4 regions of the Streptomyces clavifer genome follow, and region 1 is predicted to be linked to each of the others. Evidence: riboswitches for the same ligand, from Rfam matches in the RefSeq annotation. Region 1 holds a riboswitch; each other region holds the start of a gene.
What was found. Region 1 has a riboswitch for cobalamin ahead of cobN (cobaltochelatase subunit CobN). Riboswitches for the same ligand answer to the same signal wherever they lie in the genome.

Region 1 (7,379 bases):
GTCGCGTCGTACCCGAACAGGTAGTCGACCGTGGCGGCGAGCTCGAAGGCGCCCTTGTAGCCGTGGCGACGCATCGCCTCGATCCACTTCGGGTTGACCACCCGGGCACGGAAGACCCGGGACGTCTCCTCGACCAGCGTGCGGGTGCGGACCGTCTCGGGGCGGGTCGAGTCGCCGATGTACGCCTCGGGAGCGGTGCCCTTCAGCGCGCGCACGGTCGCGACCATGCCTCCGTGGTACTGGAAGTAGTCGTCCGAGTCCGCGATGTCGTGCTCACGGGTGTCGGTGTTCTTCGCGGCGACCGCGATGCGCTTGTACGCGGTCTCCATCTCGTCCCGGGCCGGGCGTCCGTCCAGCTCACGGCCGTAGGCGTAGCCGCCCCACACCGTGTAGACCTCGGCGAGGTCGGCGTCGGTGCGCCAGTCGCGGGAGTCGATGAGCTGGAGCAGCCCGGCACCGTACGTCCCCGGGCGGGAGCCGAAGATGCGGGTGGTGGCACGCCGCTCGTCGCCGTGTTCGGCCAGGTCGGCCTGGGTGTGCGCCCGGACGAAGTTCCGCTCGGCGGGCTCGTCGAGCGAGGCGGCCAGGCGTACGGCGTCGTCGAGGAGGCCGATCGTGTGCGGGAAGGCGTCCCGGAAGAACCCGGAGATGCGCAGCGTGACGTCGATGCGGGGGCGTCCCAGCTCCTCGTACGGGATCGCCTCCAGGCCCGTGACCCGGCGCGAGGCGTCGTCCCAGACGGGGCGGACGCCGAGCAGGGCGAAGGCCTCGGCGATGTCGTCGCCGGCGGTGCGCATGGCGCTCGTGCCCCACAGGGACAGGCCGACCGAGGTGGGCCAGTCGCCGTTGTCGGCGCGGTAGCGCTCCAGGAGCGAGTCCGCGAGGGCCTGGCCGGTCTCCCAGGCGAGTCGGGACGGGACGGCCTTCGGATCGACGGAGTAGAAGTTCCGTCCGGTCGGCAGGACGTTCACCAGACCGCGGAGCGGCGAGCCGGACGGTCCTGCGGGGACGAATCCGCCGTTCAGCGCGTGGACGGCGTGGTCCAGCTCGTCCGTGGTCGCGGCGAGGCGGGGCACGACCTCGCGGGCGGCGAAGTCGAGGATGTCGGCGACGGCCTGCGGGTGTCCGGCGGCCACACCGGCGACGGCGGCCGGGTCCCAGTCCGCGTCGTCCATCGCCTGGACGAGTGCGCGGGCCTTCTCCTCGGTCTCGTCGGCAGCGGTGCGGGTCGCGGCGGACTCGTCGAGGCCGAGCGCCTCGCGCAGTCCGGGCAGCGAGGCCGTGCCGCCCCAGATCTGGCGGGCGCGCAGGACGGCCAGGACCAGGTTGACCCGGTCCTTGCCGGCCGGGGCGCTGCCCAGGACGTGCAGGCCGTCGCGGATCTGGACGTCCTTGATCTCACAGAGCCAGCCGTCGAGATGCATGATGAACTCGTCGAAGCCCTCGTCCTCCGGCCGGCCTTCGAGACCCAGGTCGTGGTCGAGCTTGGCGGCCTGGATGAGCGTCCAGATCTGGGCGCGGACCGCCGGGAGCTTGGCCGGGTCCATCGCGGCGATCTGGGCGTGCTCGTCCAGGAGTTGTTCCAGTCGGGCGATGTCGCCGTAGCTGTCGGCGCGGGCCATCGGCGGCACGAGGTGGTCGACCAGGGTGGCGTGCACCCGGCGCTTGGCCTGGGTGCCCTCTCCCGGGTCGTTCACCAGGAACGGGTAGACGAGGGGGAGGTCGCCGAGCGCCGCGTCGGGGCCGCAGGCGGCGGACAGGCCGGCGTTCTTGCCGGGCAGCCACTCCAGGTTGCCGTGCTTGCCGAGGTGGATCATCGCGTCGGCGCCGAAGCCGTTGTCGTCGGCGGACGCGGCGATCCAGCGGTACGCGGCCAGGTAGTGGTGCGAGGGCGGCAGGTCCGGGTCGTGGTAGATCGCGATCGGGTTCTCACCGAAACCGCGCGGCGGCTGGATGAGGATCAGGAGATTGCCGCGGCGCAGGGCGGCGAGCACGATGTCGCCCTCGGGGTTGCGGGACCGGTCGAGGAACATCTCGCCGGGGGCCGGGCCCCAGTGGTGCTCGACGGCCTCGCGGAGCTCGGCGGGCAGTGTGGCGAACCAGCGGCGGTAGTCGGCGGCGGGGATGCGGACCGGGTTGCGGGCCAGCTGCTCCTCGGTGAGCCACTCCTGGTCGTGGCCGCCGGCCTCGATCAGTGCGTAGATCAGCTCGTCGCCGTCGCCGGAGACCAGCCCGGGGATCTCCTCCTCGGGCCCGAAGTCGTAACCCTCGGCCCGGAGCCTGCGCAGCAGGGCGACGGCGCTGGCGGGGGTGTCGAGACCGACCGCGTTGCCGATGCGGGAGTGCTTCGTCGGGTAGGCGGACAGGACGAGCGCGATCCGCTTCTCGGCGGCCGGGATGTGGCGGAGCCGGGCGTGCCGTACGGCGATTCCGGCGACCCGGGCCGCGCGCTCGGTGTCGGCGACGTAGGCGGGCAGGCCGTCCTCGTCGATCTCCTTGAAGGAGAACGGCACCGTGATCAGGCGGCCGTCGAACTCCGGCACCGCGATCTGGGTGGCGGCGTCCAGCGGGGAGACGCCCTCGTCGTTCTCCTCCCAGGCGGCGCGGGGGCTGGTGAGGCAGAGCGCCTGGAGGACGGGCACGTCGAGGCCGGTGAGGGCGCCGGCGTCCCAGGACTCGTCGTCGCCCCCCGCGGAGGCGGTGGCGGGCTTGGTGCCGCCGGCGGCGAGGACGGTGGTCACGATGGCGTCGGCGGCCCGGAGTTCGTCGATGAGCTCGGGCTCGGGGGTGCGGAGCGAGGCGACGTACAGCGGGAGGGGGCGGGCCCCGGCGTCCTCCACGGCGGCGCAGAGCGCTTCCACGAAGTCGGTGTTCCCGCTCATGTGGTGGGCGCGGTAGTAGAGCACCGCGATGGTGGGCCCGGTGACGCCCTCACGGGTCTTCCGCTCCAGCGGGCCCCACGCGGGGGCCGGGGCGGGCGGCTCGAAGCCGTGGCCGGTGAGCAGCACCGTGTCGGAGAGGAACCGGGCGAGCTGTTCCAGGTTGGCCGGGCCGCCGTGCGCGAGGTAGGCGTGCGCCTCGGCGGCGATGCCGATCGGGACGGTGGACGCGGCCATCAGCTGGGCGTCCGGGGCCTGTTCACCGGTCAGCACGACGACGGGGCGGCCGGTCGCCAGCACCTGGTCGAGCCCGTCCTGCCAGGCGCGTACGCCGCCGAGGAGACGTACGACGACGAGGTCGGTGCCGTCCAGCAGCGCGGGAAGGTCCTGGAGCGGGAGCCGGGACGGGTTGGCGTACCGGAAGCCGACAGGTCCACCGGAGGCACGGGCGCTCAGCAGGTCGGTGTCGGACGTCGACAGGAGCAGGATCATGCGGGGTCAGGCCTTCCTCGGGGTGTCCACGCCCCGGGCGGTGTCGGACGGCAGGAGTTCCTGACTCGCCCGGTCGTGGACCGGGCTCACAGTGGCGGGACCGCGCCGGAATCTCACCGGGCTTCCTCCCATGTCGCCGTCTGGCGATGGCGGACCGAACGGACCGCCGCTAGGCATAGTAGGCCGCAGGTGGGCGGGTGTGACCAGGGCCCCTGACGCGGCTGGGCCGGGATGGGGCGCGGCCCCGCCGGGATGTCCTGCAGCTCACAGTGACCGCAGGGCTGTGCCACGGTCACGGTGGGTATGCTCGCCGCCATGTCCGCATCCTCCAGTTCGCCCCGGTCTCCGGGCGACGCGTGTGCCCGGAGCAGTGGTGACGCCTGCCCCGGGACACTGCGTCTGCACCGTGCGGACGACGGTGCGCTGGCGCGGGTCCGCATACCCGGCGGGGTGCTGACCGCGGCCGGGGCGGACACGCTCCTGGACGCCGCACTGCGGCTGGGCGACGGTGAGTTGCATCTCACGTCGCGCGGCAACGTCCAACTGCGCGGCCTCGCCCCGGACTGCGGTCCGGAACTGGCCCGGCTGCTGAGCGGGGCCGGACTCCTTCCCTCCGAACGCCACGAGCGGGTACGCAACTTCGTCGCCTCCCCCCTCTCCGGTCTCGACGGTCTCGGGTCCGCGGACGTCGGGCCGTGGCTGACCGAGCTCGACCGGCTCGTCTGCGGCAGCGACCGCGCCGCGGACCTCTCCGGCCGGTTCCTCTTCGCGCTCGACGACGGCCGCGGAGACGTCGACGCCCTCGGCGCCGACCTCGCCCTGCTGGCCCGTACCGGCGAGACCGCGTTGCTGCGCGTCGGACCCACGGACGCCGTCCTCCGCCTGCCGGCCGACGACGGCCCGCGTGCCGCCCTCCTCGCCGCCGGGGCGTTCCTGGACGCGGCCCGCCCGACCGGGGCCTGGCGGGTGAAGGACCTGCCCGACGACGAGGCGTCCGCCCTGTCCGGCGCCGTCGTCCGACGCCTGCGGGACGCCGGGATCCCCGCCGCGCCGGACCGTCACCCCCGCCCGTCCGGCGCCCGCCCCCCGGCCCCCGGGCCCGTGCGGGGCCGGGGCCACGAGGTCGCGCTCTCCGTCGGCGTACCGCTGGGGCGGCTGGACCGGGAGCAGTGGCGGCTCCTGTCGGGCTCCGGCGAGCTGAGGCTCACCCCGTGGCGCGGCGCCGTCGTCTCCCGCGTCGTCCCCGAGCGGGTGGACGGCCTGCTCGGCGCCCTCTCCGGGGCCGGGCTGATCGTCGGCCCGGGCTCCGCGTGGGCCGGTGTCGGGGCGTGCATCGGGCAGCCCGGCTGCGCGAAGTCACTGGCCGACGTACGGGCCCAGGCGGGGGCCGCCGTCGGACCGGCGGGACGGCTCCCTGTGTACTGGTCCGGGTGCGAACGCCGGTGCGGCCATCCGCACGGGGAGTGGATCGACGTGGTCGCCACCCCCGCAGGACACCGGATCTCCCATGTGCGGGGGGACCGGACCACCCCGGCGGCGACCGTCCGGGACGACCCGGCCGCGCTCGCCGCCGCCGTGGCGGCGGCACGCGACGCCCGTACCGCCTGACCACCCAGTACCCGAAGCACCCCTGAAGAAAGAAAGCGACAGCACTGTGCACCAGTACGAGAAGGACGGACCGGCGATCTACCGCCAGTCCTTCGCCACCATCCGCGCGGAGGCGGATCTGGCCGGGCTGCCCGCCGACGTGAGCCAGGTCGCCGTCCGCATGATCCACGCCTGCGGCATGGTCGATCTCGTACGCGATCTCGCCTTCTCGCCGAACGCCGTGGCCGACGCCCGCGCGGCGCTCCGCTCCGGTGCGCCGATCCTGTGCGACGTGGCCATGGTCGCCAGCGGTGTCACCCGCAAGCGCCTGCCCGCGGACAACGACGTGATCTGCACCCTGTCCGACCCGGCCGTCCCCGGGCTGGCCGCGAAGCTCGGCACCACCCGCAGCGCCGCCGCCCTGGAGCTGTGGCGCGACCGGATGGAGGGGGCCGTCGTCGCCGTCGGCAACGCACCCACCGCGCTCTTCCGCCTGCTGGAGATGATCGAGGACGGTGCTCCCCGCCCGGCCGCCGTCATCGGTGTGCCGGTCGGCTTCATCGGGGCCGCCGAGTCCAAGGAGGCCCTGGCCGTCCACACGTCCGGCCTGGAGCACCTGATCGTGCGCGGCCGGCGCGGCGGCAGCGCCCTGGCGGCCGCCGCCCTCAACGCGATCGCCAGCGAGGAGGAGTGAGCGTGAGCGAGCAGCAGAGCACCGGAGGCACCGGGCGGCTGTACGGTGTCGGGCTCGGCCCCGGTGACCCGGCCCTGATGACCGTGCGGGCCGTACAGATCATCGCCGAGGCCGATGTCGTCGCGTACCACTCCGCCCGCCACGGCCGTTCCATCGCCCGCTCGATCGCGGCGCAGCACATCCGCGCCGACCACATCGAAGAGGCACTGGTCTACCCCCTCACGACGGAGACCACGGACCACCCCGGCGGCTACCGGGGCGCACTGGACGAGTTCTACACCGAGGCCGCGGCCCGGCTCGCCGTGCACCTCGACGCCGGACGCACCGTCGCCGTGCTCGCCGAGGGCGACCCGCTCTTCTACGGCTCGTACCAGCACATGCACAAGCGGCTCGCGCACCGTTACGCCACCGAGGTCGTCCCCGGCGTCACGTCGGTCAGCGCCGCCGCCGCCCGGCTCGGCACGCCGCTCGTCGAGGGCGAGGAGGTGCTGACGATCCTGCCCGGCACGCTGCCGGAGGAGGAGCTGACGGCACGTCTGGCGGCCACGGACTCCGCGGTGGTGATGAAGCTGGGCCGTACGTTCCCCGCCGTGCGCCGCGCGTTCGAGGCGTCCGGGCGGCTGCCCGAGGCGCGGTACGTGGAGCGGGCCACGATGGCCGGGGAGCGCACCGGCGACCTGGCGGACACGGACGCCGACTCGGTGCCGTACTTCGCGGTCGCGGTGCTGCCCAGCAGGATCGACGCGCCCCGCCCCGCACCGTCGGCGGCCCCGGGCACCGGTGAGGTCGTCGTCGTCGGCACCGGCCCCGCGGGACCACTGTGGCTGACGCCCGAGACGCGGGGGGCGCTGGCCGCCGCCGACGACCTCGTCGGCTACACGACGTATCTGGACCGGGTCCCGGTCCGCCCGGGGCAGCAGCGCCACGGCTCCGACAACAAGGTCGAGTCGGAGCGCGCCGAATTCGCCCTGGACCTGGCACGCCGGGGACGCCGTGTGGCCGTCGTGTCCGGCGGCGACCCGGGGGTCTTCGCCATGGCGACGGCCGTGCTGGAAGTGGCCTCGCAGGACGCGTACACGGACATAGCGGTGCGGGTGCTGCCCGGGGTGACCGCGGCCAACGCCGCAGCCGCCCGCGCGGGTGCTCCGCTGGGCCACGACTACGCCACCCTCTCGCTCTCGGACCGGCTCAAGCCCTGGGAGGTCATCGCCGAGCGGCTGCGCGCCGCCGCGACGGCCGACCTGGTCCTGGCGCTCTACAACCCCGGCTCCCGCAGCCGGACCTGGCAGGTCGGCAAGGCCCGGGACCTGCTGCTGGAACACCGCTCCCCGGACACCCCCGTGGTGCTCGGGCGTGATGTCGGCGGGCCGGCGGAGAGCGTGCGCACGGTGCGGCTCGCCGATCTCGATCCGGCCGAGGTCGACATGCGGACGATCCTGATCGTGGGTTCCTCGCAGACCCGTTGGGTGCGACGGGGCGACGGCCGGCAGATCGTCTGGACGCCGCGCCGCTACCCGGAGGGCTGACGGAGCCCTCCGGACACCGCCCGGGCCGGCCGCGCCGGGCGGTGTCCGGGCGGCCGGGCCGAAGCGGTGCCCGGACGGATCAGCGGTCCCGGACCGAGTCCGCCAGCCTGCCGATGGACCGGGCCGCCTCGGCCAGGCTGCGGGCCGCCTGCTCCAGCTCCACGGCGAGGCGGGCCGTCCGCTCGCGCTCCGCGGCGTCGT
Region 2 (7,379 bases), on a different replicon from region 1:
TCCGCCAGGTGTTCGACAGGGTCGCCCGTTCGCTTGACCGGATACCAGGCCGGGGCCCCCGGCAGGTCGGCAAAGCGTTCCAGCCCGGTGACCCCGGTCAGCACCCCCGGGACTTCCGGGTAGCTGAGTACGAAGGCCACGGCCGGGCCGCCCGGCAGGTCCGCATCCATCAGACGGGGGCGCCGGCCGAGCGCCGTCTCGATCACCGCCTCGTACACGTTGTATCCGAGGGACCGGCACATCCCCTCGCCGACCAGAGCACCGCCGATACGGGGATTGACCTCGACCACCTCCGGGCCCGTGGTGGTCAGCACGAACTCCACGTGTGCGAAGCGGTCGGTGTACCCGACAGTGGTCAGTACGTCCCCCAGCCACCTCTCCAGGGAGACGCGCTGTTCCTCAGGGAAGCCCACGGGAAACGCGGTGATCTCCTCCCGGAATCGTGGCTCCGGTGACATCAGGCGGCTGGAGATGCCGAGCAGCCGGGTCTGCCCCTGCCAGGAGAGTGTCTCGGCGCTGTACACCGGCCCGCCGAAGTACGGTTCGGCGAACAGCCGTCCCATGAGTGACCGCCCCGCTGCCTCTGCCAGCGCGGCGTCCAGTTCGGGTTCGTCCCGCACCAACCAGACGTTCTGGCTCCCGGTGCCGGCGGTGTCCTTGACGACGGCAGGTAGGCCGGCTTCCTTCAGCAGCGCCTCCCGCAGCTCCGGCAGTGAGCCCTCCGACTCCACCGCCCGCCCGCGAGTGAGCCGCGCCTCGTACAGGCGGTTGCGTACCGCGGCCTTGTCCCGGGCCAGCCGCAGGACAGCCGGATCGAGTCCGGGCAGCCCCAGACGGTCCGTGAGCTCCGCGCCGATCAGTGTCCAGGTGTCGGTGGAACTGATCAGGCCGCGCAGGCCGGGTGTCCCTCGCAGCAGGCCCGTCACTCCGTCCGTGTCGAAGGTGTCGGTCGTGACGACGTCCAGGGCGTCGGCGGGGAGTCGCTCGAGCTCGTACGCGTAGTACGAGGGATCGCGTGTCAGAAGCATCAGCCGCTCGCCGAGCGCGTCGGCGGCGAGTACCAGGTGTCGGAGTCCGAAGGTGAGCGACTCCAGGCAGACCACACTCACGCGGCCCGCTCCTTCCTGTGTGCGGGGTCGGGGGTGCGCTGCCAGGCCATGGTGGACCAGGGCATGGTCATCTCCTCGGACCCCACCACCTCGACAGGTTTGAGGGCCGGGAGGTCGAGTGCCTCCTTGTGCCGGGCGAACACCCGCTCCACGTAGCGGTGACCCGTGTCGGCGCCGATCACCAGGTGCAGGCGGTCGGGGTGGAGGCGTGCCTCGTGGGAGGCTGCCAGGTATCCGGCTCCGGTGGACAGTCCGGCGAAGACCGCGTGGTCACGCAGGAGGGCGACGGCACCGGACATCGCGTGGGTGAAGTCCATCCAGTGCACCGCGTCGTAGAGGTGGTGGTGCACGTTGTCGAAGACGATCGACGACCCGATCCCGGCGATGATGGCCTCCGGGTCGTGGTGGTCCTGGCTGCCGAACGTGACGCTGCCGAACGGCTGTACTCCCACAAGACGCACCGTGGGGTCGTCCCTTCGCAGGTGTTCCACGACCCCGCCGGTCGATGCGCCGGATCCCACGCCGCCGACAACGGTCAGCGGCCGGCCGGGAACTGCTGCCGCTATGAGGTCGGCGACGTCGTGGTACCCGAGATAGTGGATGTCGTCGTGGTACTGGCGCATCCAGTGGTGGTCGGGACGGTCCGCGAGGATCTCCTTCACCCGGCGTACGCGTAGTTCCTGGTCGAGTTTCAGGTCTTCCGAAGGCCTGACCTGCTCCACCACCGCGCCGAGGATCTCCAACTGGGCGAGCGTGGTGACGTCCACGGTGGTGGAGGCGACGATGCGGCACCTCAGGCCGTAACGGTGGCAGGCCAGCGCGAGGGCGTAGGCATAGATACCGCTGGAGCTGTCGATCAGGGTCTGGCCGGTGCGGATGGTGCCTCGGCCGAGGAGATGCCGGACGGCCGCCAGGGCCGAGTAGATCTTCATCGACTCGAAGCGGATCAGAATCACACGGTCGGTGAGCCGGACGAGGTCGGGCATCCTGAGGGCGTCGGCGATGTGGGGGTGGATCATCCGTAACCTCCTTGGACGAATGAGCACTGGTAGCCGAGCGAATGGAAGAAGGCGGAGAGTTCCGACTTGCGGTGCGCACCGAGGCGGCGCGGGAAGAGGTAACCGATCAGGCAGCCGGTATGGGCGACGAAGATCCCGTCCGCGCCGAACCGTTCGCGGTGGGTGAGCATGCTGTGGAAGGTGGCCTTGGGAAGCACCTCCTGGGACAGCGTGGCGCTGACCGTCGCCGCGCGGGCCACGGCTGCCGGGTCGGAGGAGTCGAAGCCCTTCAGGAGGGCGGTCAGGCAGCGTTCGTACTCTTCTCCGCGCCTTCGGTAGTGCTCCAGAAGCGAGGCGGAGACGGCCTCGGTGTCCACCGTTCCGGGTTCGGTGACGAACGCGGTGTGGAAGCCGAAGCCCGTGCCCAGGCGCCGGACCACCCGGTGCCGGCCACTGAGGTGGAGGGCGAACTCATCGAGGAACACGCTGTCGGCCCGCTCGATCTCCGCAAGGACGGCGAGGACCACCTGCTGGTCGTAGGGAAGGGCGAAGAGCTGGAACAGGCAACGCAGCGTGGCGACGATGTCGGCGGTCGAGCTCGCCATCCCCACACCCACCCGGAGGTCGGAGTGGGTGCTCCAGAGGCCGGTCGGCAGCGTGAGCCCGTAGTGGTCCAGGAAGAGGCGGGCCGCCGTAGCGGACTTGACCGCGAGCACCGATGGGTCCGGTGGGTCGGTGCCCGGTGTGAAGTGGACCCAGGAGTGGCGGTCCACGGGAAAGGACACCAAAGCTATGTCCGGTGCGGCGGCCGCGCGAAGAGGGCCCTGGTACAACTCACCCAAGGTGCCGTGGCAGACGCCCGACACGGTGGGGCGCGCCGGACTGTGCTTCTCGCGGGGTTCCCCGGCGTGGGGCAGCGCTGCTCCCCCCGGATACACCGGCGGTGAACGATCGGTCCCATGGCGGGGGTGACAGGTCATACGCACGGTCGTCACATCGCTCTCCTCCTGGTCACGAGCCATCAACACCGACCGGGGAGGAGACGCGGCAATGCTGTGCCGTGCAACCGTCCGTACCGCCAACCCAGTCCTCGAGGTCACCGAGCACAGCCCGTGCAAGCACGGGCGCAGTGGCAGGTCTCCGGACTCGTGGGCGCACCTACCGGAAACCGGGGCACGTAGCAGCCGTCGCCTCTGCCGGATCTCCACGGATCCGGTGGTGCGACGGCTCTTCCTCCCACTCACCGTTGCGGGACAGTCCCGGACTCTCACCGGGTTCCCTCTTGCGTCGCGACACCGGACATCCGGATGGCTATGCGCCGCGAACCGACTGCGGAGCCCACAGTAGGTGCGCTCGCGGCGTCGCGACAGAGGCACACGGAGGGTTGTCCAGATGCGGTGGGTTACTGGACAGCGCTGAGGGACGTCTGAGGACGGAGCGATCGAGGAGACTGCGGTGGCGTCCTTCTCCGCTCTTCTCCTGCCGGAAGTCCGCAAGGACGGAACGCCCACCGGGCAGGGATGAGGCCAAGGGCCGCCTCGGTGTTCTGGCCGGAATGAGCCTCGCTGCCTCCGGCGTCTCAAGCGACACTGATCTCTCCTACGACACATGCGCACCGCCCTTCGGCGGCCGGTGCCTGAGGGGCCCAGGGATGCTGTCAGAGACGACGCCGGATGACGAAGGGACGCCTGAACCGCCCGCCCGCGACCGGCGTGCCGCAGGCCGTGTCACCCTGCGCGCCGACCTGTGGGCCGTGCTGCCCGAGGCGGGTGTCGCGTTCGCCGTCACGGCGGCGGTGTTCGTTCTCCTGTACGTGCGTGTGGAGTCGGGTGACTCCGCGACGGTGGCGGTCATGCCGTTCATGGCCGATGCCGGAACGTACTGGATGTACCTGCTGAGCCAGGCGTTCGGCTGGTCGGCGTTGTTGTGGGCATGGGGCACGGTCATGCTCGGACTGCTCTTGTCCGGGCAGCGCCCTGCCTGGCTGCCCGGATCCCCCCAGGCATTGGAGCGCTGGCACCGCACCACGAGTCTGACCACGATGGCGTTGATGTTCGCGCATGCGCTGATGTTCGCGGCTGAACTCGTCCGGTACGAGGCCGCACTGGGGTGGGCGGAGCGCCTGTGGGTGGGCTTCGCGGACTCGTTCGTGCCTGGCTGGTACGACTCGGGAACCGGCCGGATCGCCATTCCGATCGGGCAGGGAGCCCTGTACCTCGCGATCCCGCTCGGCCTGCTCTTTTACGTCAGGCATCGCATCGGCGCCAACACCTGGCGTCGGCTGCACCGTTTCGTGATCGTCGTGTATGTGCTCAGCGTGTGGCACACGCTGTTGTACGGCACGAACGTCTGGTACGGCGAGTGGCCGCGTACGGTGCTGTGGCTGCTGCAACTGCCGGTCGCCGTCCTGCTGGTGGTGCGGTTGACACGGCCGGCCCGGCGGGCGGAACGGCTCAGCCCCTCAGGGTGGCGGTCGGGCAGAGCGTCCATGCCGGGCTGGGCGCTCCGGGCCGCGGGACGCGTGGCTGCAGCGGCCGTCGTCCTCGGGCTGGTCGCCGTGGTGGCTTCGGGTCACGATGGAGGGCGGGAGCGACCGGCCGAGGCGCCCTCGACCGCCCCGCATGCCCCGGAGGGCGAGTGAGGGGAGCGGTGGACCGCGGATCCCGGAGAGGGCGCCCACCCTCGGACAGCGGCGACCGGACGAACGACCTGTCAGCTGACCGGTGCTCCCGGCGGCCGCGGTGGGAGTTCGTCGGATGCGATGATGGCCCGTGACAGGGCGACGGCGGTCCGAGGAAGCCGGTGAGATTCCGGCGCGGTCCCGCCACTGTGATCGGCGAGCGGATCCCGGCAATTCCACTGCCCACGTGGGTGGGAAGGACGGGACGAGCACTGACCCGAGAGCCAGGAGACTCACGCGGTCGCCTCCTCCACGAACGCCGGGGCGGAGCTCCCCGGGGAGAGAGCGGTTCAGCGTGCCTGAAAAGCCGGACGAAGGAACCTCGGACCACTCCGCTGTGGCAGGAAAGGCGGCCGAGCCGGTTCCGTGCCGGATCGTCGTCTGCCGGGACTGTTGCTGCGGCACCGCCAAGGTGAGCGGAATCGATCACGCAGCGCAGACGGCGCGTCTGCGTGCCGAGGCCCCTGTACGTGTCTCCGCCTGCCTCGACGTGTGCGACCAGGCCAATGTCGTCGTGGTGCAGCCCTCCGCTGTCGGCCGGGCAGCCGGTGCCCGGCCGGTATGGCTGGGGCTGGTGAATGATCCCCGAGCGACCGAAGACATAGCGGCCTGGGTACGTGCCGGTGGTCCTGGTGTAGCTCCGCGACCGGAGATTCTCGATCTGTACGCCTGCCTGCCGCCGAGGCGCCGCACGAGCGCCTGAGATGTCGCTCGCATCGATATTGCTTCGTCCAGGCCGCCCCTGCAGGGTGCCCTTTCTCCCAAGGAGGCAATCCCCGTGAGCGAACCCGTTCGCGCACCCGCGGCCGTTGTGGCAGCGGCTCTGGACGATGCGGCATCCATCGGCGGCTTCTTCGCCCTGCGCGTCGGAGGCGGCGACGAAGGCTGGCGTCCCGTGGACCACTTCTACAGCCGCGGCTTCACCGACCTGTCCACCGCCGTCGCCACCCGATACCGCACCGACGAGTTGCGCGTCGGAGTCTCCATCGCTCACCTCGGACACGCTGCCCGTCTCTGGTCGCCGGCCCTGGCCTGTGCGCTCCTGGGCGGAGTCGTCCCAGACTTCGGCGCATTGCAGCGCGCTGACGACAGCTCGCAGCTCAGGCTGCCCGAGCCCGCCGGCTGGCACGTCGACCCGCTCCCGGACATGACCGGAACTCTGTACGCCCAGGTGATGCACCACCTGGACGCTCTTCGCGCCGGCCTGCGGGTCAAGGTCGCTCCACGCCTCCTCGACGGTAACGCAGCGTCCGCGTTGGCCGGTTCTGCCGGCGTGCTGCTGGCTGCCCATCCACACCTGCGTGGTCCGCTCAGCGCACTCGTGCCGGAGCTGCTCAGCAGGGGTCGGCTGGCCGGAACAGGGCACCTGACCGGGCCTGGCCTGACCTTCCGCCGTCGTAGCTGCTGCCTCTACTACCGCACTCCGACAGGCTCGCAGTGCGGGGACTGCTGTTTCGCGGCCTGAACCAGGCTATCCGCCATGATGGAGGCGACCGCAGCCCGCCTGGGTACGCACGCCCTGGTGGCATTCGGTCGACTGGCCTTAGCATGCGAGCCCTTGCCTAGAACGAAGAAGGCATCCGCTCTGCGCATGGCCTTGACGGCGGCCAACGTCAGATGGTCGGGGTCACCGGCTCCGATGCCGATGACCTGAAGCTGCCGGAGCTCGGTACTCATCCGGTGGTATTCCTCCCATGAGGCGTCCTGGCCTTCAGCAGACCGCAGATATCGCTGCGGCTGTGCACTGCGTGCTGCGCCGTTGCCGGGGCGCCTGCGGGCGCCCCGGCCTTCGGAGCCCTCCGATCAGGAGGTGGGCAGTTCGCCTCGGACCGTGCGGGCCGCTGCCACGAGGTTCTCCAGGGACGCCTTGGTCTCGGACCAACCGCGGGTCTTGAGACCGCAGTCCGGGTTGACCCACAGCCGCTCCGCCGGGATGGCCTTCAGCCCCTTACGGAGCAGGGCGGCCGCTTCCTCGGTGCTCGGCACCCGGGGGGAGTGGATGTCGTACACGCCGGGCCCCGCCTCGCGCGGGTATCCGTGCTCCGCCAGTTCCCGGGCGACCTGCATGTGGGAGCGGGCAGCCTCCAGGCTGATGACGTCGGCGTCGAGGTCGTCGATGGCCTGGACGATGTCACCGAACTCGGCATAGCACATGTGGGTGTGGATCTGGGTGTCCGGCCGTACGCCGCCGGTGGTGAGGCGGAACGACTCCGTCGCCCACGCCAGATAGGCCGCGTGGTCCGCGGCCCGCAGCGGCAGCGTCTCGCGCAGCGCGGGCTCGTCGACCTGGATGACCGACGTCCCCGCGGCCTCCAGGTCGTTCACCTCGTCGCGCAGGGCGAGGGCGACCTGGCGGGCGGTGTCGCCGAGCGGCTGGTCGTCGCGTACGAAGGACCAGGCGAGCATGGTGACCGGGCCGGTGAGCATGCCCTTGACGGGCCGCTCGGTGAGGGACTGTGCGTACGTCGTCCAGCGCACCGTCATCGGCGCGGGGCGGGAGATGTCGCCGGCCAGGACCGGCGGGCGGACGTAGCGGGTGCCGTAGGACTGCACCCAGCCGTGCTGCGTGGCGAGGTACCCCGTCAGCTGCTC
Region 3 (7,379 bases), 2.8 Mb from region 1:
TGGTCGCGCACCTCGGCGTCGGGCCCGTGCACGTGACCTGCCAGGACATCAGCGGCGGGCCGGTCTTCGCGTTCGCGGCCACGCACCCCGGCGACGTCCTCAGCTTCACCGGCGTCGAGACCATCCTTCCGGGGTACGGCTGGGAGATGCTGGCCGACGTCAGGAACGGCGGCTCCTGGCACGTGGGATTCCTCGCCGCCCCGGGAATTCCGGAGCTGTTCCTGGCCGGCCGCGAGCGAGTGATACTCGACTGGGCCGTCTCCGCGATGACGATGGTGCCGGGCGGGGTCACCGAGGCCGACCTCGACGAGTTCGCCCGCACCTACGCGCGGCCGGGCGGCTGGCGCGGCACCGAAGGGCTCTACCGTTCCTCCCTGACCGGCGGCGACCGGATGCGGGCACTGGCCGAGTCGCGGCCGCTGACCGTTCCCGTGCTCGCCGTCGACGGCATCAACGCCCCCTTCACCGAGCGGACGATGCGCCAGGTCGCCGACGACGTCACCGCGGTCACGATCCCGGACGTCGGGCATTTCGTCGCGCAGGAGGCGCCCGCCGCCTTCGCCACTGCGGTCGGCGACTTCGCCGACCGCGTCGACGCGAGTATGCAAGGCCGTCCGGCACAAGCCAGCTCTGCAGGGAAGCGCAGGTAGGAGCCGTGAATCTGAGCCGACCAGTCTCCGCAGGCCGGGCAACGAGCGTCGCTTGCGGTGCATCGTGCCTCGATACGTATCGCCTCGCCGTCCGTCTCGGCGGACGTGATCACGACCTTCGTGTTCGACGGGAACAACGGCTCCTGTGCTGGAGACGGATCTTCGTTCGCGGCGACCGAATGTCGAGCACATCAGCCATACAAGGAGCGAACTCAAGGCGACTTGCGAACCTCCGCCACAAAAACCAAGAGCTACAACGAGTAGTCGGCTCCCACAACTTGGGCCAGACCCCGAGATCGGACAGCGGATGTCGACCACTTCGGGAGGCACGAGAGTCTGGCGCTGTTCGATTGTCAGACGCCTAGAAGAGGTCGGCCGAGGTGCTCTGCGTGAGGTTCTCGACGATCGTGCGCAGCCACGGGCTGCGCACGGCCGGCCACCGGCCCGGCGCCGGAGCGCCCGGCGACCGTGGCGCGCTCCGGGGTTAACCCCACCACGCTCCCTGGCCTCAACCGCACCACCTATAGACGTGCCAGCCGGATTCTGTGGGCAGGCAGGTTTTCGAATGATGGGACAGGTACCACAGCGCCCTCAAGCCGTCGAAGGATCAGCCGTGTCCCACACCCCCCGTATGAGCCGTTCCACGTACCGCGTTCTGTCATCCCTCGCCTTGCTGGCCTTGGCCGCCGGCGGCCTCACAGCCTGCAGCGACAACGCCCCGAGCCCCACGGCCTCGTCGTCCGCCACCTCGTCCGCCACCCCGGGCTCCGCCAAGGCGGCCGAAGCGAAGCTTCACATGGTCGACAACGGTGGTCACCGTTTGGCCTTTTACGTCACCCAGGGCAACGGCTCCACCATCGTCCTGGACTCGGGCGGCGGTGAGGACTCCTCGCAGTGGAAGGACATCGTCCCCAGGGTGCACGCGGCCACCGGGGCCACCGTCATCACGTACGACCGGGCCGGTCTCGGCGAGAGCGACGTGGTGCCCGGCGCGTGGAAGGTCGAGAGCGCCGTCAGCGACCTCAAGGCGGGACTCAAGAAACTGGGCGTCACCAAGGACGTGACCCTGGTCTCTCACTCCCAGGCCGGTGAGATCGCCAACTACCTCGCCCAGGACAACCCGGAGATGCTCTCCGGTGCAGTGCTGGTCGACGCCAACCTCCCGCAGTTCTTCACGGACGAGGAGATCCCCCGTCTCGTAGCCGGGACTCAGCCGGAGGTCGACGCGGCGAAGAAGGATCCCGAGAAGCCGGAGAACCGCCAGCTCATCTCCACCGCGGAGGGTTTCGCCGCAGCACACCAGGCATTCCACAAGGTGGTGTGGCCGGCTTCGGTGCCGGTTACGGTCATGGTTTCCGAGAGGACTCCGTTCGCCAGGTCTCCCGAGGACGCCCAGCGCTGGCGTGACGCCGCCGCCGCGTTCGCCCAGGAGGCGCCGAACCGGACGCTCGTTACCGCCAAGGGCACTTCCCATGAGGTGCCGACGGACCGTCCCGACCTCGTGATCAAGGAAATCGAAGCCGCGTTCGCCGCACAACAGTGACCGCCGGGATCCGGTCTTCCCGCAGGTCCGCAGTGGCCTCCTCCACGAACAGTACGCAGAGCGCCCCGTGAAGCTGCTGTTCACGGCCTGGTGGTTGCGGAATTCGAGATGCTCACACTGTGGTCGCGCCCGCAGAGCTTTGGCCAAGTCCGTCGGTCAGCGAACGACGGCCACCACCTGCCCGCCCCCGTCCTGACGGACCTCAAGCGAACGGCTGACAAATGATCTACACGATAGGCGGCCGCCCACGACCAGCTGAGACCCCGAAAGACTGTCACGCCAGCCCTTTGACCAGTGGCTTCACGTTGGCGGAGGCTCAGTGCATTGTCGCGCCACCGCGGCCGGATTCTCGGGGTTCTCCCGGCAGGAAGGTCACCTGCGGCGCCCCGGTCCGCGGATGGACGGCGACCTCGCTCGCCACGCCGTACACCTCGGCCAGCAGCCCGGGGGTGAGCACCGCCGCCGGCGGTCCCGAAGCGACGACCTCACCCTCGCGCAGGACGTAGAGGCGGTCGCAGTAGTAGGCCGCCAGGTTCAGGTCGTGCAGCGCGACCAGGACGGTGGCCGGCAGCCGCCTGAGCACACCCAGGACCTCCAACTGGTGCCTGATGTCCAGGTGGTTGGTCGGCTCGTCGAGCACCAGTAGGCCGGGCTGCTGCGCCAGGGCGCGGGCGATGAGCACGCGCTGGCGCTCACCTCCGGAGAGCCGGTCGAAGGAACGCGTCGTCAGCTGGGTGGCGTCCACCGACGCGAGAGCCGTGTCGATGATGCGCGCGTCCTCCGCGGTGTCGCCGTCGAACAGCCGCTTGTGGGGGGTACGCCCCATGGCGACGACCTCCCGCACGGTCAGGTCGAAGTCGGCGCCCGGCTCCTGCACCACGGAGGCCAGCGTGCGGGCCAGCCGGCGCACGGGCAGGGACCAGGCGTCGGCCCCGTCCACCCGTACCCGGCCGGAATCGGGACGCAGGACGCGGTAGACGGCGCGCAGGAGGCTGGACTTGCCGCTGCCGTTGGGGCCGACCAGGCCGACCACCTCACCGGGGCGCGCGGTCAGGGACACCCCGCGCACCAGCCGGTACGCGCCGGCGGTCAGCGTGACGTTCTCGACGGCGAGTTCGGCCGCGGTCATCCCACTCCTCGGTCGGTGTTCCGTCGGGCGTCCCGGCGCAGCAGCCACAGGAAGAAGGGCCCGCCGCACAGCGCGGTGAGGACGCCGACGGGGATCTCCATCGGGGCGGCGACCGTGCGCGCCGCGATGTCGGCCCAGACGAGGAACACCGCCCCGGCCAGTGCCGCCGTCGGCAGCACCCTGCGGTGGTCACCGCCCACGAAGAGCCGCACGATGTGCGGAAGCATGAGTCCGACGAAGCCGATGGGGCCGGCCGCCGCCACCAGGACGCCGGTGACGAGGGACAGCACGACGAACATCCGGACCCGGAAGCGGGCCACGTCCAGCCCCATCGTCGTGGCCGCCTCCTCGCCCGTCAGCAGCAGGTTCAGCGACCGGGCCCGCACCAGCAGGACGCCGATGCCCAGCAGCAGCGCCGTACCGGGCAGCCACAGCGTGGACCACTGCACGCCGCCCAGTCCGCCCAGGGTCCAGGCGAGCACCGTCCGTGCCTCGTTGCCCCGCCCGGCGGTCAGGAGCAGCAGGTCCGTCACGGCTGTGAGCACCGCCGCCACCGCCACTCCCGACAGCACCAGCCGGACCGAGGTGATACGCCCTCCGGCGCGGGCCGTCGAGTACACGAGCAGCAGGGTGAGCAGGGCGCCCACGAACGCCGCAGCCGACAGCGGCACCGGCCCGGCCAGGCTCACACCGAACACGATCACGGCGACGGCGCCCAGCGAGGCTCCGGAGGAGACGCCCAGCAGATACGGCTCGGCGAGCGGGTTGCGCACCAGTGCCTGCATGGCGGTGCCCACCACCGCGAGACCGGCGCCCGTCACCGCGCCGAGCAGCACCCGGGGCGCCCGCACGTCGAGGACGATCGTCTCGCGCGCCCGGGACCAGGTCGGTTCGGCCAGTTCACCGCCGAACGCGTGCGTCACGATGCCCCAGACCTCGCCCGGCGGCACGTGCACCGAACCGATGGCCAGGCCCGCGGTCAGGGAGACCACGAGCAGCAGGCCGAGGCAGATCAGCGTGGGCGCGAAGGCCCGTGAGCGCAGACGCTCCCGGCGGCCCGTACGAACGGCGGGCGCAGCCCCGGCCTCGGCCGGCACCGTCACCGGAAGGACTCGGGATGCAGCCCGCGGGCCAGGTCCTCGACCGCGTGCGGCGGGCGGATGCCGACCAGCGTCGCGGTCAGCGGAAGCACCACGAACCGCTTGTTCCGTACGGCGGGGACGTCGGCGAGGGCGGGCTGCGAGAGCAGGAACCTCTTCTTCTCCGCCACGCTGCCCGCACCCGCGTAGTCGTAGATCGCGATGACCTCGGGCTCGCGGGCGACCACCTGTTCCCAGGAGACGTCCCCGAAGACGTCGTCGAGGTCCGCGAAGACGTTCCGGCCTCCGGCCAGCGCGATGATCTCGGTGCCCAGGCCCTTGCCGCCCGCCGTGAACGCCGACTTGTCGCCGCTGTCGTACACGAAGACGGACACCGGGGAGACGCCCTCCACCGTCCGGCTGGTCCCGTCGACGCGTTCCCGCAGATCGGCCACGAGCTTCTCGGCCCGGTCCCGCACACCGAAGATGCTGCCGACGGTCAGGATCTCGTCGTAGGCGTCCTTCATCGACACCCTCTTCTTCCCGCAGTACTCGCGGTTGAGGTAGGTGTCGATGCCCGCATCGGCGAACGCCTTGCGGGACCGGCCCTCGTTCTCGGCGAACGCGCTGCCGTAGCCGCCGTAGACGAAGTCGGGCTCGGCGTTCAGGAGCGTCTCGAAGGACGGCTCCTTCTCCGCCAGTTCGGGAACCGCCTCGAAGTCCTTCCGGAGTTCGGGCAGGACCGCGGAGTCCGGGAAGGCGGTCCCCACCATCCGGTCACGGAGCCCGAGGGCCAGCATCAGCTCCGCCGGGTGCTGGTGAACGGTGACCACCCGGGACGGCGGCCCGTCGTACGTGGTGCGGGTACCGCAGTTGTCGACGGTGACCGGGAAGCCCTTCGCGGACGACGCCGAAGCCCTCCGGTCCCGGGCGCCGTCGTCGGCCGTGCCGCAGCCGGCCAGCAGGGTCGCCGACAGTGCCCCGGCCAGCGCCGCGGCGCGCAGCGCACGGCGTCGCGGGCGGGAGGAGGGGGAGAACAGGGGACGGGGCATGCCGTCGTACACGTAGAGCCTCCTGGGGAGTCCGCGCTCCTCGGAATGGGCCCGCGACAGGCCAGTGTGCTGACTCCCGGATCGACGTTCCCCCGGCCTGACCGCGGCGGTGCGCGGCAGCCGTTCGAGGGGAACTCCCCGGTTACAGTGGCGGGACCGTGCCGGAATCGCACCGGCTTCCTGTCTCCCGTCGCGGTGATGACCAGGTGATAGTACGTCTCCCCGGCGAGGCGGAAACATGGCAGGCCCGAGACGTTCGCCACGCCCCCCTCATGGTGCCCGCGGTGAACCGTGGGGACGTACGCGCGACCTCCGGGGCACCGGCAGGCGGGCCTGCCGGTGCCCCGGGGAGGTGGCGTTCAGGCCGCCGTGGCAGCCTCGGGCACCGGACGCGGAGCGCCGCCCGTCCCGCCGTGGCCCGTCCCGGAGGGGCGAGCCGCTGGGGCCTCGGCCTCCCTCAGCAGTTCGACCAGCGCGGACCGGGCGCGGGCGACACGTGAACGCACGGTTCCGACGGGAGTGCCCGTGACCGCGGCGGCCTCCGCGTAGCGAAGCCCCAGGAGCTGGGTGAGGACGAACGCTTCGCGTCGCTCGGCGGGGACCGCCGCCAGGAGATCGGCCAGAGCGATGCCGTCGTCGAAGCCGGGCAGACCGCGCGGCTGCGACCGTTCGGCCGCCGACTGCCAGTCGTGGCGGTCTGCCAGTCTGGGCCTGGCGGCGGCATGCCGAAGGCTGTCCACGACGGTGCGCCGGGCGATGGAGAGCAGCCAGGTGCGTGCCGAGGAGCGCCCCTCGAACCGGTGAAGGCTTCCCAGCGCGCGCAGGAAGGTGTCCTGGGTGAGGTCGTCCGCCGCCTGGGGGTCGGGGCTCAGGAAGGCGACGTAGCGCCGTACGTCGTGGTGCAGGGCGCGTATGAAGCGGTCCACGGCCTCCGCGTCCCCGGAACGTGCGGCCAGGGCCAGGCACGTGACCCGTTCGTCGGCGCCGTGCGGGTCCCGCGGCGTTCTCTTCCCGGTGGCCGGGGGTGGGGGCAGGGCAGGGGTCATCGCCTGATGTCCTTCCGGGATTCCGGTGGTCCGGGAATCCGGGATCGTCCCGCACGTGGGCGGGGCCGGTGCTGTGGACGACGCGGCCGGAGGCGGCCGCGCCGTGCCCGGGGCGCGCCGGGGTCGGTCCCGGGCGCCGGTCGGGGATCGGCTGTCAGATGACAGCGATCCGGGACGGCGGACCCCGGGTGCCGACGATGTGGACGAGCAGCAACTGGCGCAGCGGATGAGCCCGGTGGGAACGCCGGGCACGGACGCGCGGCCGGTCGGCTGGCACGGGCAGATGGAGAACGAGCCGGAACGGAGCGACCAGCCATCCCGCGCAGGCGCGCAGCAGACGGAAGACGGCCCGCTCCCCGCACGCCAGCCAGAGGCCGCACAACAGGGCGGCCAGCAGGTGGGCGGCGAGCATCCCGGTGGGGGACAGGCCGGCCATGTCGTGTCCGGCGGACATCACCGCGTGGTCCATCAGGCCGTCCGGGCCGGGGTGGTGCATCTCCCCGGCACCGGGTACGGCCATCCCCGCGGGGGCGGATCCGTGCGTCTCGCAGAGCAGGTACCGGGTCCACCGCCGAGCGAACGAGGCACCGTCCGGCAGCGAGGGACGGACCGCTGCCTGGGCCAGCGAGAAGGCACTGTGCAGGACCGCCTGGACCACGACCGCCGCGGAGGCGACGAAGAGCAGTCCGCGCTCCCGGCGGGTGAACACCCAGGCTGCCGCGGCCGTCGCGGCGACAGCGACGGCCAGGACCCACCAGGGGACGGCAGTCGCGGACATGACGATGTGGCCGAGGGCGGTGAGCAGCACGCAGGCGGCTGCGAACACCACAGCCCTCACCGCGCGACAGCACCGGCCGGGAGTCATGGCGCGCTCATCCTC
Region 4 (7,379 bases), 3.5 Mb from region 1:
GCCGGACGAGAAGTCGACCGGAACGACGAACATCGGCGAACAGGATGTCGAGGTCACCCTGCACGCCGAGCGCGCCACCGTCCGCAAGGAGGCCGTCCCGGTGGAACGGGTACGCCTCGAAACCAACAGGGTCACCGAGCAGAAGGAAGTCTCCGCCGACCTCCGCAAGGAGAAGATCGACTACGCGGACGGCAAGGACATGGGTGGCGAGCGCGGCCAGGACCGCCGCCGCTGACCCCCCTCACCCAGCGGCGACAGGCCTCGCGAAAGCAGAGGGGCGGACCCGGGCGGCATACGGGCCCGCCCCTTCGCGCACGCCCTGCCCCGCGCCCGTCCGGGCGTTTCGCCCACACGTCAGCACGGGCTGTACGTCAGCGTGTCGGCCCGGCCGGGTGGTACGCCCGCCTCGTCAGCCTGTGCTCCCGCCCCACGCGGTCGTGGCCCGCTCGCCCGTCCGCCCGACCACCGGGACTCACCCGGTGCCGGGGGCACGGGCGGTCGAGCCCGGCAGGAAGCGCACCGAGGGACGCCCGTCGGGCCCGTCCGGGGTCACCACGGCCCGCACCCCGTAGACCTCCGCGATGAGCTCCTCGGTGATCACCTCCGTGGGTGTTCCCGCGGCCACCGCGCGGCCCTCCCTCATGACCGTGACCCGGTCGCAGAACATCGACGCGAGGTTGAGGTCGTGCAGCGCGATCACCGCGGTGACCGGCAGCGCCGCGACCAGGGACAGCAGTTCCAGCTGGTGCTGGATGTCCAGGTGGTTCGTCGGTTCGTCCAGCAGGAGTTCGCGCGGCTGCTGCGCGAGGGCGCGGGCGATCTGGACACGCTGGCGTTCACCCCCGGACAGGGTGTGCCAGGACTGACCGGCGCGGTCGGCCAGTCCCGTGCGCTCCAGCGCCTCGCGCACGGCGGTCTCGTCCTCGGGGCCGGGCGCGGACCAGGCCCGCCGGTGCGGGATGCGGCCGAGGCGTATGACGTCCAGCACGCTCAGCTCGACCTGGGTGACGGCGTGCTGGTCGACCACGGCCACGCGCCGGGCGACGGTGCGGCGGCCGGTGTCCGCGAGTGACCGGCCATCAAGGGTGACGACGCCCGCGCCCGGCGTGAGGACCCCTGCCATCACCCGCAACAGGGTCGATTTCCCCGAGCCGTTGGGGCCGAGGAGCCCGACCGTGGCTCCGGGCGGAGGTGCGATGCTCACGCCGTCGAGGACGATCCGGCCGCCTGCCTCCCGGGTCACGCGCTCGGCCTGCAGGCCTGCGCCCTCACTGCCCGTCATGTACTCCTCCGCGTGCGGTACAGGACCAGGACGAAAGCGGGCACCCCGATGAGGGCGGTGAACACGCCGACGGGCACCTCCTGCGGGTCGAGGACGGTCCGGGCCAAGGTGTCGACCCAGACCAGGAACACCGCCCCCGCGAGCGCGGTGACCGGCAGCAGCCTCCGGTGACCCGAGCCGGTCAGGGCACGGGCCGCGTGCGGCAGGACGAGGCCGACGAACCCGATGGCGCCGGCGGAGCTGACGAGCGCTGCGGTCAGCAGCGCGGTCGTGCAGAGCAGCACGATCCTGGTGCGGCCGACATGGACGCCGAGGGCGGCCGCGGCATCCTGGCCGAAGGCGAACGCATCGAGCGTACGTGCGTGTCCGAGGCAGATCAGCAGCGTCACGGCGAGCACCGCGGAGCACATCCACACATCGGTCCAGCCCACCCCGCTCAGGGATCCCAGCAGCCAGAACAGCACGCCCCGGGTCTGTTCGGCGTCGGCGGCGGTCATCACGACGAACGAGGTGAGGGCGGAGAACAGCTGCATGGCCGCGACACCGGCCAGGACGACCCGGTCGGTCGATCCGCCGAGCGTGTGGCTGAGCAGCAGCACGAGGGCGAACGAGCACAGTGCCCCGACGAAGGCCCCGGTGGAGATCGATACCGCTCCGCCGCCGACGCCGAGGACGACGACCACGACCGCCCCGGTGGACGCCCCGGAGGAGACACCGAGGACGAACGGGTCGGCGAGCGGATTGCGCAGCAGGGACTGCATCACCGTGCCGCACACCGCGAGCCCGGCCCCGCACACCGCGGCGAGCAGGGTGCGGGGCATGCGCAGGTTCCAGATGATGCCGTCCCTGATCGGGCTCAGCCGGGCCTCACCGGGACCGAGGTGGGAGGCCACCGTGGCCCAGACGTCGGGGACGGAGATGCGTGCGGGCCCGATGGTGACGGCGACCGCGACGGACACGAGCAGCAGGGCGACCCCGCCGCCCCACAGGAGGCCGTCGCGCAGGACGCGCGCACCGGTGGCGGGCGCCGTCTCCCGGCTTGTGTCCACGGCCGTTCCGGTGACCGTCACCCCGCGAGCCCGAACGAGCGCAGCCCGGCGGCGACGCGCTCCACGCCCTCGACGGTGCGGATCGTCGGGTTCATCGCCTGGCCGCTGAGGAGGACGTAACGCTTGTGGCGGACCGCGTCCATGTTCTTGGTCGCGGGATTGGTCTCCAGGAACTCGATCTTCTTCTCGGCGCTCTCGGCGGTCTGCGACTTGCGGGTCAGGTCGCCGATGACGAGGACGTCGGGGTTGCGGTCGGCGACGGTCTCCCAGTTGATCTGGGGCCATTCCTCGTGGGTGTCGTCGAAGACGTTCTTCGCGCCGAGTTCCTCGGTGATGATGCCGGGTGCTCCGCAGCAGCCGGCGAGGTAGGGGGCCTCGGAGTTCGCGAACCAGTAGAGCAGGGTGGTGTCGGAGGCGTCGATGTCGGCGGTCGCCGTTTCGATCCGCTCCCGGAGGCCGGCGACGAGGGCGTCGCCCCGCTCCGTCACGCCGAACACCTCGGCGAGGTCGTGGACTTCGTCGTACACGCTCTCCATGGTCAGGGGCTTCGTACGGGAGCCGTCGCTGCTGCCGGTGTTGTCCTTGGCCGTGCAGTCGGTGGGCGAGAGGTAGGTCGGCACGCCGAGTTCCTCGAACTGCTCGCGTGGCGCGACACCGCCCTTGCCGAGTGTCGATTCGAACGAGGCGCTGACGAAGTCGGGTTCCTTGTCGAGGACCTTCTCCGACGAGGGCTGGTTCTCCGCGATGCGGGGCACCGCGGCGTCGGCCTCCTCGAGGCCCTTCATCACCGGGTCGGTCCAGGTCGCGGTGCCCGCGAGCCGGTCGGCGAGGCCCAGGGAGAACAGGATCTCCGTCGATCCCTGGTTCAGGGAGACCGCGCGGTGCGGCGCGGCCTCGACCGTGACCGTGCGTCCGCAGTTCTCCAGCGTCACCGGGTATCCGGCGCCGCCTTTCTCGGCGGCGCCGGACGGGCTTCCGCCCTCGGCGCCGCAGGCGCCGAGCAGGACGATTCCCGCGGTGAGCATGACGGTTCGGCGTACGGCACCGGGTATGGAAGGCACGGATTCCCTCTGCGTGTCAGGGCTCTTGCGCGAAGCCCGTACGGAAGACCGCTCCCGGTGGGGAAGCGGGGTGCCAGCAGGTCTTCGGACTCGGGTTCGTCCGGACGGGACGCCTTCCCGGGGCACCCGAGGGTGTCCCAGTGGCTGTGGCCCCGCCCGTCCCCCTCACCGCTGCGCGTCAGCTCCGGATTCTCACCGGATTCCCTGACTCCACGTGGAGTGCGACTGGCGTCTGCAAGCTATCACGCAGCGGTACGGCGGCCCGGGGCCGTGGTCCGCCGGGGACGGAGCCGGCCGGTGCTCGCGGAAGGCGCGCGTACTCGCCGCACACCTCGGGTGCGACCGCGCGCACCGGCTGCCCGTCATGCCGTCAGCGCGTGCGGCGAACCGATTCGCCGTCGCCGGCACGGGGTGCCGTACGGCGGACGAGCAGGGACGTGGTGCCCCAGTACGCCAGCAGCAAGGCACGCAGGCCGAGGACCTCCGCGGTCTCGCGCACACCCCGGTGGCCCGGCCCCGCCTCGCCGGGTCGCCCGCGGACGGCCCGTGCGGCATTCACGCCGTGCCCGGCGACGCGAGGGCAGCCCCTGCGCGCCACGGCCCGTCGGGGTCGTCGTACGCGTCGGCGTAGCCGGGTCCGGCGATCGGCCAGTCGGCGAGCAGCTCGGCGGGCAGCGCGAAGGACTCGACGAGCAGGGGGGCGTGCGCGGCGACGGCCGCGATCAGTTCCTCGACGGCGTCGGGCAGCAGGGTGACCTGATCGGCGCTCAGCAGACCGGCTGCCAGCAGGTCGCCGCTGTTGCGGGCCACCCATTCGAGGGCGAACAGCCGCTCCAGCTCCGCCAGCCGCTCCCGGGCGGCGCCTTCGGGAAGCCCGGCACGCGCCTGCGCGAAGGCCTCGGCGGCCTGCCGGTAGGCATGGGCCTCGACTCCGCGCAACGCGGCCCCGGAGCCCGCGTTCCATCGTGCGAGCTCGTCGTCGTGGGACGCCGACAGCACCCGCTCCCTGGCGCGGCTGAACCAGATGTCCTCCACCGCCGCGGAAAGCCGGCCCAGGAAGTACGGATCGGCCAGGTCACCGGCGGTACCGACGGGCCGGGTGTCCCAGCGGTCGGGGTCGGCCGCGAAGAGCAGCTCCGCGGCGGCCTTGGTGTACAGGGCGATGTTGTCCCCCTCCGCGGTGATGGCGCCTTCCACGCCGGTGACCAGTTCGGCCATGCCGTTGTTCTCCAGCAGCGCCTGCGCCCCGCAGCGTTCACGGCACTGGACGATGACGTCGCGCGCCTGCCAGGTGATCCACGCCTTGGCGACGGCGACGAGCCTCTCCGCCGCCGGGCGGTCCTCCTCGGTGCAGACCTCCCACCGGTCCAGTGCCCTGCGGTGGAGCAGGGTCATGGCGAACACCGTCGCCAGGGCGGAGGCGAGCGGCCCGTGGTGGGTCCGGTGGGCGTTGACGGGCACCGTGCGGGTGCCCCGGGCACCGGAGATCATCCGGTGCCCGCCGTAGCGGACGGCGACCGCGAGCGTGGCTCGGGCGGAGCCGGCGGCGCAGGCGCTCATGGAGATCCGGCCGGGGATCACCCGGCCGATGGAGGTCAGGAAGCGGCGTCGGCGATCCGCCCGCGTACTGCTGAGGTCGCCCTGCCCGTCGTCCTGTGCGCCCAGCAACGCGTCCCGTTCCACGAACAGCTGGTCGAACGAGGTCAGGCAGTGGTCCACCGGGCTGCCCATCCTGGCGGGCAGGCGCCGGACGCGCACGCCCGGCAGGGCCCGCGCCTCGTCGGTGAGCGGGACGAGGAAGAGACGGATCCCGTGGTCCTCACCGTCGGCCAGCAGGCGCGCGGCGACCAGCCCGGACTTCGGGCCGCCCGTCGGGCTGGTGTTGGGCATGAACTTCTGCGCACCCGAGTTCGGGGTGTGCAGCACGAAGCCGTCACGTGCGCGGTCGTACGTCGCGGTCGTCTCCATGGACGCCGCGTCGTTGCCGTGCGCGACTTCCGTACAGAGGTAGGTGCCGATGCGGCGCATCGCCAGGTGGTCCGACAGATCGCGCCGGCCGACCGCGTCGTGGTCGAGGAGGCTGCCGAGGAAGAGGTTGTAGTGAATGCCCGCCACGGTGGTGAGCGTGGGATCCACCGGGCCGAGCCATTCGTGCAGGGCGGCGAGCGCGCGCGGGTCGGCGGCGAGCCGTGCCCCGCTGTCGAGGGAGCGGTTGAGAATCCGCAGCCGTTCGTAAGCGAGGGACAGGCGCTCCTCGGGGGTCACACCCGCAGGGCGGCGGAACGGTTCTGTGCTGATCAGCCGCTGCCAGAATCCGTGCTCGCGTCGGTGGCCGGCGCCGAGGAGGACGCCGGTCAGCTGATCGGTCGTGGACGAGGGGGCCGTATTGGTAAGGGTCGCGGTCATGCAGATCTAAACGACCGGGGCGTGGGCGAGGACACTAGCCGCTGAGGTGCAGATGTGCTGGTCAGACCTGTTGCGTGTTCTCCCCGGCCGAACGGAGCGCGCAGTCCCGTCCGATACCGGCGGCAACCGGCACCTGTGCGGGGCGTCACCGTCACCCGAAGTGATGGATTTCGGGGAGCGGTTGCGCCCCGCAGCGTTCCGTACGGAGCCGGGACGCGCGGCGAGCACCCCGGCCTTTTCCCGCCCGACCCGGATGACCGCAGGTCCGAGGTGGATCCACCCCTCGGCAACCCGCCTCCGCGCCTCGCCCCGCACGGTCGTGCCGGACCCGTTCCGTTGACGTCGATCCCGTCACCGAGCGTGACATCGGGGCGTGATCCGGGGTTGATGCGGGCCCGGAAGGGCAGCGGCGGCCGATGGCAGCACTCAGGACGCACCCTTGCCCCCTTCGTCCTTGCCGTCATCGGTCCGGCCGCCCTCGTCGCCGTACCGCCGCTCGAATTTCGCGACCTGCCCCTCGGTGTCGACCACCCGTGCCTTGCCCGTGAAGAACGGGTGGCTCTCGGCGGAGATCTCCACATCGATGACCGGGTAGCTGTTGCCGTCGTCCCAGTCGATGGTCTGTTCACTCGACGCGGTGGACCGGGTCAGGAAGGCGTAGCCGGCGGAACGGTCACGGAAGACCACGGGGCGGTACGACGGGTGCTTGTCCTGCTGCATTCCTGCTCCTGCCCTAGGGGTACGGGGATCGCGTGTCCCGCGTCCGGGCCAGCCTCGCGAACGGAGGTGGCGGCCGCGATCCGGCGCGTCCGTACGGAGCAGCGGCCGGCCGGCGGTCCTCTGCCACGCCGGGTCGTCGGCGCCCGGCCCGCGCGCCCCGAGACGCGCGCTCGTCCACCGCGCGTGCCGCCGCCGTTCCTCACGCGCCGCAGGTCCGCGCTCCGGTCGCGTGTGCCGTGTCAGCCGCCCCGCGCCACCTCCACCGCGTCCGCCACGAGCCCGAGGAAACGCGCGTGGGCCTGCGGGCTGCACACCGGTTCCGGGTTCCACGGCACGGTCCCGGCCTCCCGCACCGCCGCCGACCAGGCGGGGGCGTCGATCTCGTCGAGCGGCGTGGCGTTGGACCGGATGTCCGTCAGGACGATGTGCGGCCGCAGCTCCGCCGCCTCCGTCCAGCTCGTGGTGGACCAGTTGACCCCGACACCCTCGGCCGGGGACGCGAGGGTGACGCCGAGCTCCGCCAGCACCCGCAGCTCGGGCCACATCCGGGGACGGGCGACGTGCGCCTGCTCCCGCCCGGCCGGCGACAGCGCCACCACCCGGGGGCCGTCGGGCGCGGTACCCGTGACGGCCCGGAGCCGCTCCCGCGCCGCCGCCAGGTCCTGTGCCGCGCCCGGGGCCGGCACACCGCCGAGCGAGCGCGCCAGCACGGCGAAGCGCTCGGCCACCCGGTCCATCGTGCGGGCCTGCCCCACATCGATCACGACGACCGGGACGCGCTCCTCCAGGTGCTTGGCCGTGTCGGGGTCCAGCCCGTAGATCTGGCCGTGGCCGTAGCTGACGGCCACTACCAGGTCCGGA

Region 2: linked by a shared signal. The riboswitch ahead of OG927_RS35115 ((2Fe-2S) ferredoxin domain-containing protein) and the one ahead of cobN (cobaltochelatase subunit CobN) in region 1 are both predicted to bind cobalamin.
Region 3: linked by a shared signal. The riboswitch ahead of OG927_RS04705 (ABC transporter substrate-binding protein) and the one ahead of cobN (cobaltochelatase subunit CobN) in region 1 are both predicted to bind cobalamin.
Region 4: linked by a shared signal. The riboswitch ahead of OG927_RS01950 (ABC transporter substrate-binding protein) and the one ahead of cobN (cobaltochelatase subunit CobN) in region 1 are both predicted to bind cobalamin.

Annotation. Positions count from the first base shown of each region.
Region 1 covers NZ_CP107793.1:3,931,571-3,938,949, reverse strand. Annotated here, with positions in the region: gene cobN (cobaltochelatase subunit CobN) at 1-3,371, opposite strand, end outside; cobalamin riboswitch at 3,404-3,545, opposite strand; gene OG927_RS16975 (cobalamin biosynthesis protein CobG) at 3,675-4,979, shown strand; gene OG927_RS16970 (precorrin-8X methylmutase) at 5,026-5,652, shown strand; gene cobJ (precorrin-3B C(17)-methyltransferase) at 5,649-7,178, shown strand; gene OG927_RS16960 (alpha-1,2-mannosidase) at 7,258-7,379, opposite strand, start outside.
Region 2 covers NZ_CP107794.1:304,692-312,070, forward strand. Annotated here, with positions in the region: gene OG927_RS35095 (ATP-grasp domain-containing protein) at 1-1,109, opposite strand, end outside; gene OG927_RS35100 (cysteine synthase family protein) at 1,106-2,128, opposite strand; gene OG927_RS35105 (GHMP family kinase ATP-binding protein) at 2,125-2,880, opposite strand; cobalamin riboswitch at 3,222-3,422, opposite strand; gene OG927_RS35110 (ferric reductase-like transmembrane domain-containing protein) at 3,759-4,748, shown strand; cobalamin riboswitch at 4,900-5,022, shown strand; gene OG927_RS35115 ((2Fe-2S) ferredoxin domain-containing protein) at 5,125-5,490, shown strand; gene OG927_RS35120 ((2Fe-2S)-binding protein) at 5,566-6,252, shown strand; partial or broken gene OG927_RS35125 (SAM-dependent methyltransferase) at 6,327-6,464, opposite strand; gene metE (5-methyltetrahydropteroyltriglutamate--homocysteine S-methyltransferase) at 6,591-7,379, opposite strand, start outside.
Region 3 covers NZ_CP107793.1:1,156,250-1,163,628, reverse strand. Annotated here, with positions in the region: gene OG927_RS04725 (alpha/beta fold hydrolase) at 1-650, shown strand, start outside; gene OG927_RS04720 (alpha/beta fold hydrolase) at 1,282-2,193, shown strand; gene OG927_RS04715 (ABC transporter ATP-binding protein) at 2,510-3,322, opposite strand; gene OG927_RS04710 (iron chelate uptake ABC transporter family permease subunit) at 3,319-4,419, opposite strand; gene OG927_RS04705 (ABC transporter substrate-binding protein) at 4,422-5,465, opposite strand; cobalamin riboswitch at 5,496-5,675, opposite strand; gene OG927_RS04700 (sigma-70 family RNA polymerase sigma factor) at 5,813-6,499, opposite strand; gene OG927_RS04695 (hypothetical protein) at 6,654-7,328, opposite strand.
Region 4 covers NZ_CP107793.1:454,635-462,013, forward strand. Annotated here, with positions in the region: gene OG927_RS01935 (PRC and DUF2382 domain-containing protein) at 1-235, shown strand, start outside; gene OG927_RS01940 (ABC transporter ATP-binding protein) at 473-1,282, opposite strand; gene OG927_RS01945 (FecCD family ABC transporter permease) at 1,279-2,331, opposite strand; gene OG927_RS01950 (ABC transporter substrate-binding protein) at 2,349-3,392, opposite strand; cobalamin riboswitch at 3,451-3,637, opposite strand; gene OG927_RS01955 (acyl-CoA dehydrogenase family protein) at 3,948-5,798, opposite strand; gene OG927_RS01960 (type B 50S ribosomal protein L31) at 6,225-6,518, opposite strand; gene OG927_RS01965 (substrate-binding domain-containing protein) at 6,758-7,379, opposite strand, start outside.